3 regions of the Pseudoflavonifractor sp. An176 genome follow, and region 3 is predicted to be linked to each of the others. Evidence: a T-box and tRNA genes for the amino acid it is inferred to sense, from the RefSeq annotation. Region 3 holds a T-box; the other regions hold tRNA genes.

Region 1 (3,259 bases), on a different contig from region 3:
AATCCCTCCAGCCGTACCAAAAGGCAAGTTCCGAAAGGAACTTGCTTTTTTCTTTCTTTCGACGGTATATGAAAACGTCCGATGCAGGAATCAGCATCGGACGTTTTTTTCTCGGTCAGTCCGTGACCTGTTTCATGTTGGGGTAGACCTGATGAATCCGCTCATCGGGGTAGTAGTGGTCCAAAAATTCGGTGAAGCCGTTGGTGGGGGCGTCAGGGGCCGATTGGCGCTGTTGATACCGGCCCAGAGCCAGGGCGGAGATGGCCATATTGAACACCATGAACACAACAATCACCCAGGTGAGCACTTTGCCCGCTTTCATGGGGATGCGCTCAATGAGACGGGACAGGCGGGGATAGAGGACCTTCATCCACACGGCGGCGGCAATGCCCCAGAAGAAGCAGTAGAGCAGATTGATGCGTCCGGCCAGGTTGAAGGGGATGTGGCTGTAATCCCAGAACACGGTGCCGAAGACCAGCTCGGTGAAGACACTACACACATATTCGTACACACCACCCACAATGGTGCCGGCAAGGAAGAGGTAGCCCTCGCTCTTGTCTTTGTACCGATAGAGCAGGGCGGTGAACATCACAGCGCCCAGACCCCACACAATGCTAAAGGGGCCGTAGATGAGACTGCTGCGACTCATCCAGATGCCCATGGTGGCCCGGCAGAACAGCGTCTCGATGATATCGCCCAGCAGGGCGGCAATGAAGAAAATCCAAATCAGCTTGGTGGGAGAACAGCCCTGGGCAAACACGGTGGGCTTGGGCTTTTGGGAGGGGGCGGCCTGCTCCAGATTGGGGAAGGCGTGGAGCATACGGGTCTGGACCCGCCGGGTGATGGCGTGGCCGAAGAGAGCGGTGAGCTCCTGGAAGTCTCGGGACAGCTGTTCCAGACGGCGGATACGCACGCCCATCTGTACCGTGATGCCCAGAGAGAGGGCCAGGTCCAGGGCGACCAGTCCCAATCCCACCAGAACCAGGATGCGGGACAGCAGGGGAGGGAGGTCACCCAACACCAAGGCTAGAAGGGGGTTGAGAAAACTCACACACAGCCATGCGCCCACACCCAGCACCAGCAGCAGGGGCAGAGAGATGTACCCGTGGAAGTGGAATTTGTGGTCGGAGAAGTCCCACCATCTGCGGTGGAGCATGCGCTCCAGAGCGACACCGGTGGTAATGACCAGAATGCCGGACAGAACGCAGGAGCCCAGAATAAAGAACAGGGGACGGTGGGTCAGTTCCGAGAGGAACACCGTGGAGAGTACCGCTCCAATGCCGTAAATGGGGCTGACAGGAAGGTTGAGAAAGCCTGGGTTGACAAAGGAATGTTTTTTGATGGCACAGAATGCCACGCTGATACACCAGCCTAGAATGGAATAGATGAGAAAGAACCAGGCCAGTTGGGAGAGTGAGTATGTCATGAAAAGCTCCTTTCGGGGTTGTTCTGAAAAAGACAAAAACTCACCACAGTATTGCTGATTACTGGGGTGAGTCAAAAAATATGCAGCATTGCGGGCTGATGGGAGATCAGCGCTGGCTGGGCACGGTGCGATCATCACCGAAAATCATATCATCCACATCAGGCTTGCGGGGATATTCTTTCACAAGTTTCACCTCTTTTCTCTTGCGCTGTTGTACATTATAGCAACATGTACCGGAAAAGTAAAGGGTGGAATTGTAAAATACAAATAAAGTTTTGGGCAAGGTGTAGAAAAATAGGGGAAAAACGGGAAGGGGGGAGAGAAAAAATGCTTGCAATTTCTCAGGGGGTGTATTATAATAAGCTTCACCGAGTTAAAATATGCGGGTGTAGTTCAATGGTAGAATGTCAGCTTCCCAAGCTGAACACGGGGGTTCGATTCCCCTCACCCGCTCCAATGAAAAAGACACGCTTTTTAGCGTGTCTTTTTCATTGGGAGCCATAGGCTCATTTCAATGCTCGGCGGAAGTGAATTCCGCCTGCGCCAAGGTTTTCGCCCAGGCGAAAACACTTGTACGGCGCACCAGCGCCGCCCGGCTTTGCGGGACCCTGTACTTATAATTATAAAAATGCCTGGAGAGAAGCCCTCTCCAGGCGTTTTTGGGTCTTACTTTAGAAACACCAGTTCATAGCTGCGAGAGCCGATGCCGATCTTTTCAGCGTGTTCCAGACAGGTCTTGTACTCCGAGTCGGGGGTGCTGTTTTCAAAATGATCGTGGTGGTCACAGAAATCCGGCTTGGCCATGTTGTCGCTGAGCTGGCTGTTGGGCAGGGGATCGCAGGCCAGGCAGGCGTCCACACAGGCCTGGTCCAGGGCCAGGGGATCAAAGGAGGCGAACATGCCGATGTTGGGGAGGATGGGGGCGTCGTTCTCGGCGTGGCAGTCACAGTTGGGGCTGACGTCCACAATGAGAGAGATGTGGAAGTTGGGACGGCCGTCCACCACTGCTTTGGCATACTCCGCCATGCGGCAATTCAGGTCCTTCACAGCGGCCCAACTGGAGAAGTCGATGGCGTCAAAGTTGCAGGCACCGATGCACCGGCCACAGCCCACGCAGTTCTCGGTGACAATGTGCATCTTCCGGGTGGTCTCGTCAAAGGCCAGACCCTGGTTGGCGCACTCCTTCATGCAAGACTTGCAGCCCACGCACTTGTCCTGGTGTACGGAGGGCTGACCGTTGTGGTGCTGCTCCTTCTTACCGGCCCGGGAGCCGCAGCCCATGCCGATGTTCTTGATGGCGCCGCCAAAGCCCGCCATCTCATGGCCCTTGAAGTGGTTCAGAGAGATGAACACGTCAGCGTCCATAATGGCTCGGCCGATCTTGGCGTTTTGGACGTACTCTCCGTTGACGGGGACCTCCACATCGTCGGTGCCCTTCAGACCGTCGCCAATGAGGATGGGACAGCCCACAGTCATGGGGGTGAAGCCGTTTTCCCAGGCGCAGTACAGGTGCTCCAGGGCGTTTTTCCGGCTGCCCACATAGAGGGTGTTGCAGTCGGTGAGGAAGGGCTTGCCACCCAGCTCCTTCACCACATCAGCCACAGCTTTGGCGTAGTTGGGGCGGAGGAAGCCCAGATTGCCCAGCTCGCCGAAGTGCATCTTGATGGCCACGAACTTGTTATCCATGTCGATCTCGCCAATGCCTGCGGCCCGGATGAGCCGCTTGAGCTTGGTGGGAAGGCCCTCGCCCAGCTTGGTGCGGAAATCGGTGTAGTAAACGTTGGCTTTTTCCATACCTCATTGCTCCTTGTCTCGAAATAGGGTGAAAGTCAT
Region 2 (3,259 bases), on a different contig from region 3:
GACTGGCAGCCCATGGAGCCCCTGCTGGCGTGTATCTTCGGCGGCCTGCTCATGGGCCTGTCCCTGGGCTTTGTGTTCCAGCAGGGCGCCACCACCGGCGGCACCGACCTGGCCGCCCGGCTTTTGAAGCTGGTGTTCAAGTGGCTGCCCATGGGCAAGCTGCTGCTGGCCGTGGACCTGATCGTGGTGGTGTCCGTGGCCCTGGCCTTCCAGACCATCAACACCGCCCTCTACGGCCTGGTGGCCCTGTACATCTCCACCCTGGCTCTGGATGGGGTCCTCTACGGCATGGACACCGCCAAGGTGGCCTACATCATCAGCGACCACAACGAGGAGATCCGCCGCACCCTGGTGGAGGACCTGGACAAGGGTGTCACCATCCTCCACGGCCAGGGCGCCTACACCGGGGCGGAAAAGCAGGTGCTCCTGTGCGCCTTCAAGCAGCGGGAGATCGCCACCATCAAGTCCGCCGTGAAAGGCCTGGACCCCAACGCCTTCCTCATCGTCTGCGACGCCCATGAGGTGCTGGGCGAGGGCTTCCAGGTGTATCACTCCGACGGACTCTAAGCCGCCCCACCTGGGGCAAAGGAGGGAGACTCATGAAAGTACGACTGCTGGCCCTGGGCCTTGCCACCGCCCTCACCCTGTCCGGCTGCACCGCCATGCTGGAGCGCAGCTACGTCTCCTCCGCCACCCACCTGGACTACTCGGTGACGGAGGACTCCTCCATCCTGCGGGTGGAGAACTATCAGGGCCTGGTCAACGCCCTGCTCTACTTCGTCAACCAGCACTCCACCAACGGCACGTTGCGGCTGTACAACTACGCCGGGGACGTGGAGTCGGACTTGGAGCGCGCCTGCAACGAGGTCATGACCGAGGACCCCCTGGGGGTGTTCTCGGTGCGCTCCATGAAGTATGACAGCACCCGCATTCTCACCTACTACGAGGTGGATGTGCGCATTGTCTACTCTCGCTCGGCTCAGGTGGTGTCCTCCATTCAGTCTGTGGCGGGCCTCTCCGGGCTACGGGGCGAGCTGACCCGGGTCATCTCCACCCGGCAGTCCCAGAGCATCTCCCGGGTAAGCTACTTCTCTGGAGACGCCGCCGCCGTGGAATCCCTGTTCTGGCTGGCCTTTTACAGCAACCCCCAGACCGCTTTGGAGCCTCCCAAAATCTCCGCGTCCCTCTATCCCGAATCCGGGGCCCAGCGCATTGTGGAGCTGACCCTCACCTGGCCGGACACCCAGATTGACCTGGAGGAATACGCCAAGTCTCTGGAGACTCTGGCGGGCCAGCTGCTGGAGGAGTCCGCCCAGACCCCCTACACCCTGGAACAGCTCACCGGCCTGGTCCAGAGCGTGGCCGCTCCCTCCACCACCGGCTCCCTCACCGCCCTGGACGCCCTGTCCGGCAAGCCCGCCAGCGACCAGGGGCTGCTGCTGGGCCTGGAGGCCCTGCTGCAAGAGGCGGGGATGGAGTACACCATGGTGTTGGGCTCTCAGAACTCCATCCGCACCCTATGGCTCATTGTGGCCACCGACCACGGCTATCGCCACCTGTTGGCCCAGTCCCTCCACCCGGACCAGCCCCTGAAGCTGTACACCGACCAGCAGATGACCGATCAGGGCTATACCTGGTCCACCTCTCTCTATCCCGCCTGTCGGGAAAACGGGGAGGAATAAGGAAACGTTTTTTCGAGAAACTTTGAATTTTGTGTTGACAAAAGGGATGATATCTGGTATCATCCCTTTTGTTGTCGCGAGTGTAGCTCATCTGGTAGAGCGCCACCTTGCCAAGGTGGAGGTAGCGAGTTCGAGCCTCGTCACTCGCTCCATAGTGTGGAGATATGCCTATCTGGGTATATCTCCATTTTTTCTTGTCTTAGCGAACTCGCTACCTCCACCTTAACTTGAAATCTGAGGTTGGGGGCCCCGCAAAAGCCATGGGCTTTTGTGGGTACGGAAGCGGGTTCGAGCCTCGTCACTCGCTCCAAACAAAAACGGTCTGACTTAGGTCAGGCCGTTTTCATTTGGTATCCGTAGGTTATTTCAATGCTCGCCGGAAGTCAATTCCGGCTGCGCCAAGGTTTTCGCCCCAGGCGAAAACACTTGTACGGCGCACCCGCGCCGCCCCGCCTTGCGGGGCCCCATGGAGACGTACCTGTTCGGGTATATCTCCATTTTTCATGTCTTGGTGAACTCGCCCTCCTCCATCGGCTCCCTTGTGTAAAGGGATTGTTCTTCTAAACAGCATAGTTCAGGCTTCCCAGCCCGGTGGGGACGCTACCCGCTGGGGGTTTCTTTTGAGCGGGCAAAAGAAACCAAAACCCGCTTAGGGCGTTCCCCCCTAAGTACCCCCCTAGGGTACGAGACTGGAACTGCGTCATTCCCACCGTCGGCCCTGGCCCCGGCGGGGTCACATAGATGGCCTGGCAAGTCTATGGGAAGCGCCCCCTTCTCTGTAAGACTATGCCTTTGTTTCCAGGGCCTCACCCTGGTGCGCGGCGTTCCCACCGCCGGGAATGTCTGCCGCTCCACACTTTTTTCATTTCACCCTTGACAAATCCTCTTCCCTCTGGTATCATACCCTTTGTCGTTGCGAGTGTAGCTCATCTGGTAGAGCGCCACCTTGCCAAGGTGGAGGTAGCGAGTTCGAGCCTCGTCACTCGCTCCATGTAAATGGAGACGTACCTGTTCGGGTATGTCTCCATTTTTCTTGTCTTGGGAACTCGCTACCTCCACCTTAACTTGAAATCTGAGGTTGGGGGCCCCGCAAAAGCCCGTGGCTTTTGTGGGTACGGAAGCGGGTTCGAGCCTCGTCACTCGCTCCAAATAAAAACGGTCTGACTTAGGTCAGGCCGTTTTCATTTGGTATCCGTAGGTTATTTCAATGCTCGCCGGAAGTCAATTCCGGCTGCGCCAAGGTTTTCGCCCCAGTCGAAAACACTTGTACGGCGCACCCGCGCCGCCCCGCCTTGCGGGGCCCCATGGTATGGAGATGTACCTGTTTGGGTATATCTCCATTTTTTCTTATCCCGCAAAAGGCCCGGCGCAGATGCGCCGGGCCTTTTCCATTGCAATCCGTGCCGCTACGCGGCACACCACAATTCTTCATTATTCATTCTTCATGATTCATTTTTAGGCAGTATTTCCGCACCAAATCCAGGGCATGATTGGCCGCCAGAGTCCGCACTCGGTCCCGGCGCTGGGCAGCGCCCCCCAGGTGCAGCTCCACCGCCTCACAGCCGTCCGGCGTGGCC
Region 3 (3,259 bases):
GCCCAGCGGAGCGTCCCTGGCAGGGGCGCTGCACCCCGGCGCACACAGGGAAGAAGCACAGGCTTTTCCAAAAGAAAGACCAGGAGACGGCACCGTCTCCCGGTCTTTTCAATCAAATAGCCTGTCTTAGTAAGCCAGCTTGGCGTCCAGCCAGGCCTTCAGCTCAGAAATGGGCACCCGCACCTGCTCCATGGTGTCGCGGTCCCGGATGGTGACGGCGTGGTCGGCCTCCTCGGTGTCGCTGCCCACGGTCTGGAAGTCCACGGTGACGCAGTAGGGGGTGCCGATCTCGTCCTGGCGGCGGTAGCGCTTGCCGATGGAGCCGGCGTCGTCGAAGTCCACCATGAAGTACTTGGACAGCTCGGCCTGAATCTCACGGCCCTTGTCAGACAGCTTCTTGGACAGGGGCAGCACGGCCACCTTGTAGGGGGCCAGAGCGGGGTGGAGGCGCAGCACGGTGCGCACGTCGTCCTTGCCGTTTTTGTCCTGACCCACCACTTCCTCGTCGTAGGCGTCCACCAGGAAGGCCAGAGTCACACGGTCCGCGCCCAGAGAGGGCTCGATGACGTAGGGGATATAGTGCTCGTTCTTCTCCTGGTCAAAGTAGGTCATGTCCTTGCCGGAGGTGTTCTGGTGGGCGGTGAGGTCGAAGTTGGTGCGGCTGGCCACGCCCCACAGCTCGCCCCAGCCGAAGGGGAAGACAAACTCGAAGTCGGTGGTGGCGTTGGAGTAGTGGGAGAGCTCCTCGGGGTCGTGGTCACGCAGGCGCAGATTCTCGTCCTTCACGCCCAGGTCCAGCAGCCACTTGTGGCAGAAGTCTTTCCAGTAGGCAAACCACTCCAGCTCGGTGCCGGGGGTGCAGAAGAACTCCAGCTCCATCTGCTCAAACTCACGGGTACGGAAGGTGAAGTTGCCGGGGGTAATCTCGTTGCGGAAGGACTTGCCGATCTGGCAGACACCAAAGGGCAGCTTGCGGCGGGTGGTGCGCTGGACGTTCTGGAAGTTGACAAAGATGCCCTGGGCGGTCTCGGGGCGCAGATACACGGTGTTCTTGGCGTCCTCGGTGACACCCTGGAAGGTCTTGAACATCAGGTTGAACTGGCGAATATCGGTCCAGTTGTGCTTGCCGCAGGAGGGGCAGGGGATCTGGTGCTCGTCCACAAAGGCCTTCATTTCACTCTGGCTCATGGCGTCCACGGGCTTGCCCAGCTCGAAGTTGTTCTCCTGGCACCAGTCCTCGATGACCTTGTCGGCACGGAAGCGCTCCTTGCACTCCTTGCAGTCCATGAGGGGGTCGGAGAAGCCGCCCACGTGGCCAGAGGCCACCCACACCTGGGGGTTCATGAGGATGGCGCAGTCCAGACCCACGTTGTAGGGGTTCTCCTGGACGAACTTCTTCCACCAGGCCTTCTTGACGTTGTTCTTCAGCTCCACGCCCAGGGGGCCGTAGTCCCAAGTGTTGGCCAGGCCGCCGTAGATCTCAGAGCCGGAGAAGATGAAGCCGCGTCCCTTACACAGGTTTACAATCTTCTCCATGGTTTTCTCGGTGTTCTTCATGTATGACACTCCTTTTTTCGTTTTTACCTTCCATATCTCGCTGGCTCAAGGGGCAGCATCGAATCCGTTCAGGCGGTAGATCGCACCAGAAAATTTTTCGTCAGATGCAGCAAAAAGCGCAGGCAATACTTTGTGTATTGGCGAGTATTTTTGCAAAATATCACGGAAAATTTTGGCGCGAGGTGCCGTCTGAGCCGTTAGGCGTAACGGGTTCGGTGTTGACCCAAAGAAAAACGCCCTGAGCCAGCGGCTCAGGGCGAACAAAATGTCCGTGGTTCCACCTGAATTCGCACAGGGTATGTGCGCACTCTCACCCGGTAACGGCGGGGGCCGGTGACGCCTACTAGGGTCTCCCGTTGGGGTCACAGCTCAGGAGGGCCTTCCCACAGGGCAAAGGTGAGGATTTGCACCGACCATCCTCTCTCTTAAATACCTTCCACACCTGGGTACTTATCTCCGTCTTCGCATATTGGAGCCACTGTATCACGTTTTTCCCCAGGTGTCAAGACGGGATTTGTCCCATCCTGGCATCAACCATCACAGAAGAATGGAGCATTCCACGGTCCCTGTATCAGGCTTGCCAGCCTGGTGGGGACGCTACCCGCTGGGGGTTTCTTTTGAGCGGGCAAAAGAAACCAAAACCCGCTTAGGGCGTTCCCCCCTAAGGACCCCCCTTGGGGTACGAGGCAGAAACTGCGTCAAGCCTATGTTCGGCCCGTCACCCTTGCTGTGGCTCCTGTTCCTGCCACTATACCAGGCCCCCCTGGGCAGCTGGCCCTACAGCTAGGTGGTTTCCATGTCCGGGCCTACCATGGAGAAGCGGCGTTCCCGCCGCCGGAAGCATGGACTCACCCCCTGTGGTGCTGTGGTAGGGGCCGTGGCTTGCCCGGCCCGTGGTTACCCTGGTATTGCCCCGGGGGATTCGGGAGGGGCAAGCCCCTCCCCTACAACGGGTCACCGGGAGTCTGGCCAATCCAAGGGCCTGCATTCTTCATTTTTCATTCATCACTATTCATTTGACTCCTCGCCCTCAGCACAGGGGTGGCCACCTGGTCCCCGTACAAGGTGTCGTCCAGGAGGGTACTCAGCAAATCCAGCTTCTCCCCGTCGCCCCCGGTGGTGGGGTGCTTGTAGGTGAGGGTGCCGTCCTGGGCCAAACTATACACCCAGGTGTCGTTGAGCCGGGTGTGGGACAGGTTTTGCAGCAGCTTCCAGTACACCGGCTTCTCCACCCCCGCCAGATTCAGCAAATCCACCCCCAGGTAGTTGGACCCCCGGTCCACCCGCTCCCCGGGCTGGCTGGGCAGGTAGGCCGGGTCGTTGGACCAGATGAGATAGTCGGTGGAGTACAGCTCCTTCATCTCCTGGGTGGACCAGCGGCTGTAATCCGAGGAGCACAGCCCCAGCTTGGAGTACACCGTGCCCCCATCCAGAAGCCCCACTCCGGGTCGGTGGTCCCCGAAGAACACGATGACCGTGGGCTCGGCCTGGTCCCGGAAGTAGTCGGTGAGCTGCCCCAGGGCCTCGCTGGCGTCGTGGGTGCCCTGCACCACCGCCTGGAACATCTCTTGGGCCTGACCCTTGAGGTCGGACTGGAAGGCCACCGTCAGCTCCTGGGCGTCGTACTTCTTCTTGTCATAGGGGGCGTGGTTCTCCATGGAAATGCCGTAGAGGAACTGAGGCCCCTCCCCCTTGCCGTCCT

What was found. A T-box is a leader RNA that pairs with one kind of tRNA and senses whether it is charged. The one in region 3 lies ahead of B5F12_RS08125 (glycine--tRNA ligase), so its partner is inferred to be a tRNA-Gly.
Region 1: it encodes a tRNA-Gly, which carries the amino acid that the T-box ahead of B5F12_RS08125 (glycine--tRNA ligase) is inferred to sense. The anticodon was not compared.
Region 2: it encodes a tRNA-Gly, which carries the amino acid that the T-box ahead of B5F12_RS08125 (glycine--tRNA ligase) is inferred to sense. The anticodon was not compared.

Annotation. Positions count from the first base shown of each region.
Region 1 is NZ_NFKO01000002.1:117,296-120,554, forward strand. It holds tRNA gene B5F12_RS02000 (tRNA-Arg) at 1-19, shown strand, start outside; gene B5F12_RS02005 (putative ABC transporter permease) at 116-1,426, opposite strand; tRNA gene B5F12_RS02010 (tRNA-Gly) at 1,809-1,882, shown strand; gene B5F12_RS02015 (DUF362 domain-containing protein) at 2,093-3,220, opposite strand.
Region 2 is NZ_NFKO01000027.1:7,956-11,214, forward strand. It holds gene B5F12_RS09565 (YitT family protein) at 1-567, shown strand, start outside; gene B5F12_RS09570 (hypothetical protein) at 600-1,682, shown strand; tRNA gene B5F12_RS09575 (tRNA-Gly) at 1,759-1,834, shown strand; tRNA gene B5F12_RS09580 (tRNA-Gly) at 2,598-2,673, shown strand; gene B5F12_RS09585 (competence/damage-inducible protein A) at 3,118-3,259, opposite strand, start outside.
Region 3 is NZ_NFKO01000017.1:27,256-30,514, reverse strand. It holds gene B5F12_RS08125 (glycine--tRNA ligase) at 127-1,557, opposite strand; T-box leader at 1,807-2,029, opposite strand; gene B5F12_RS08120 (LTA synthase family protein) at 2,556-3,259, opposite strand, start outside.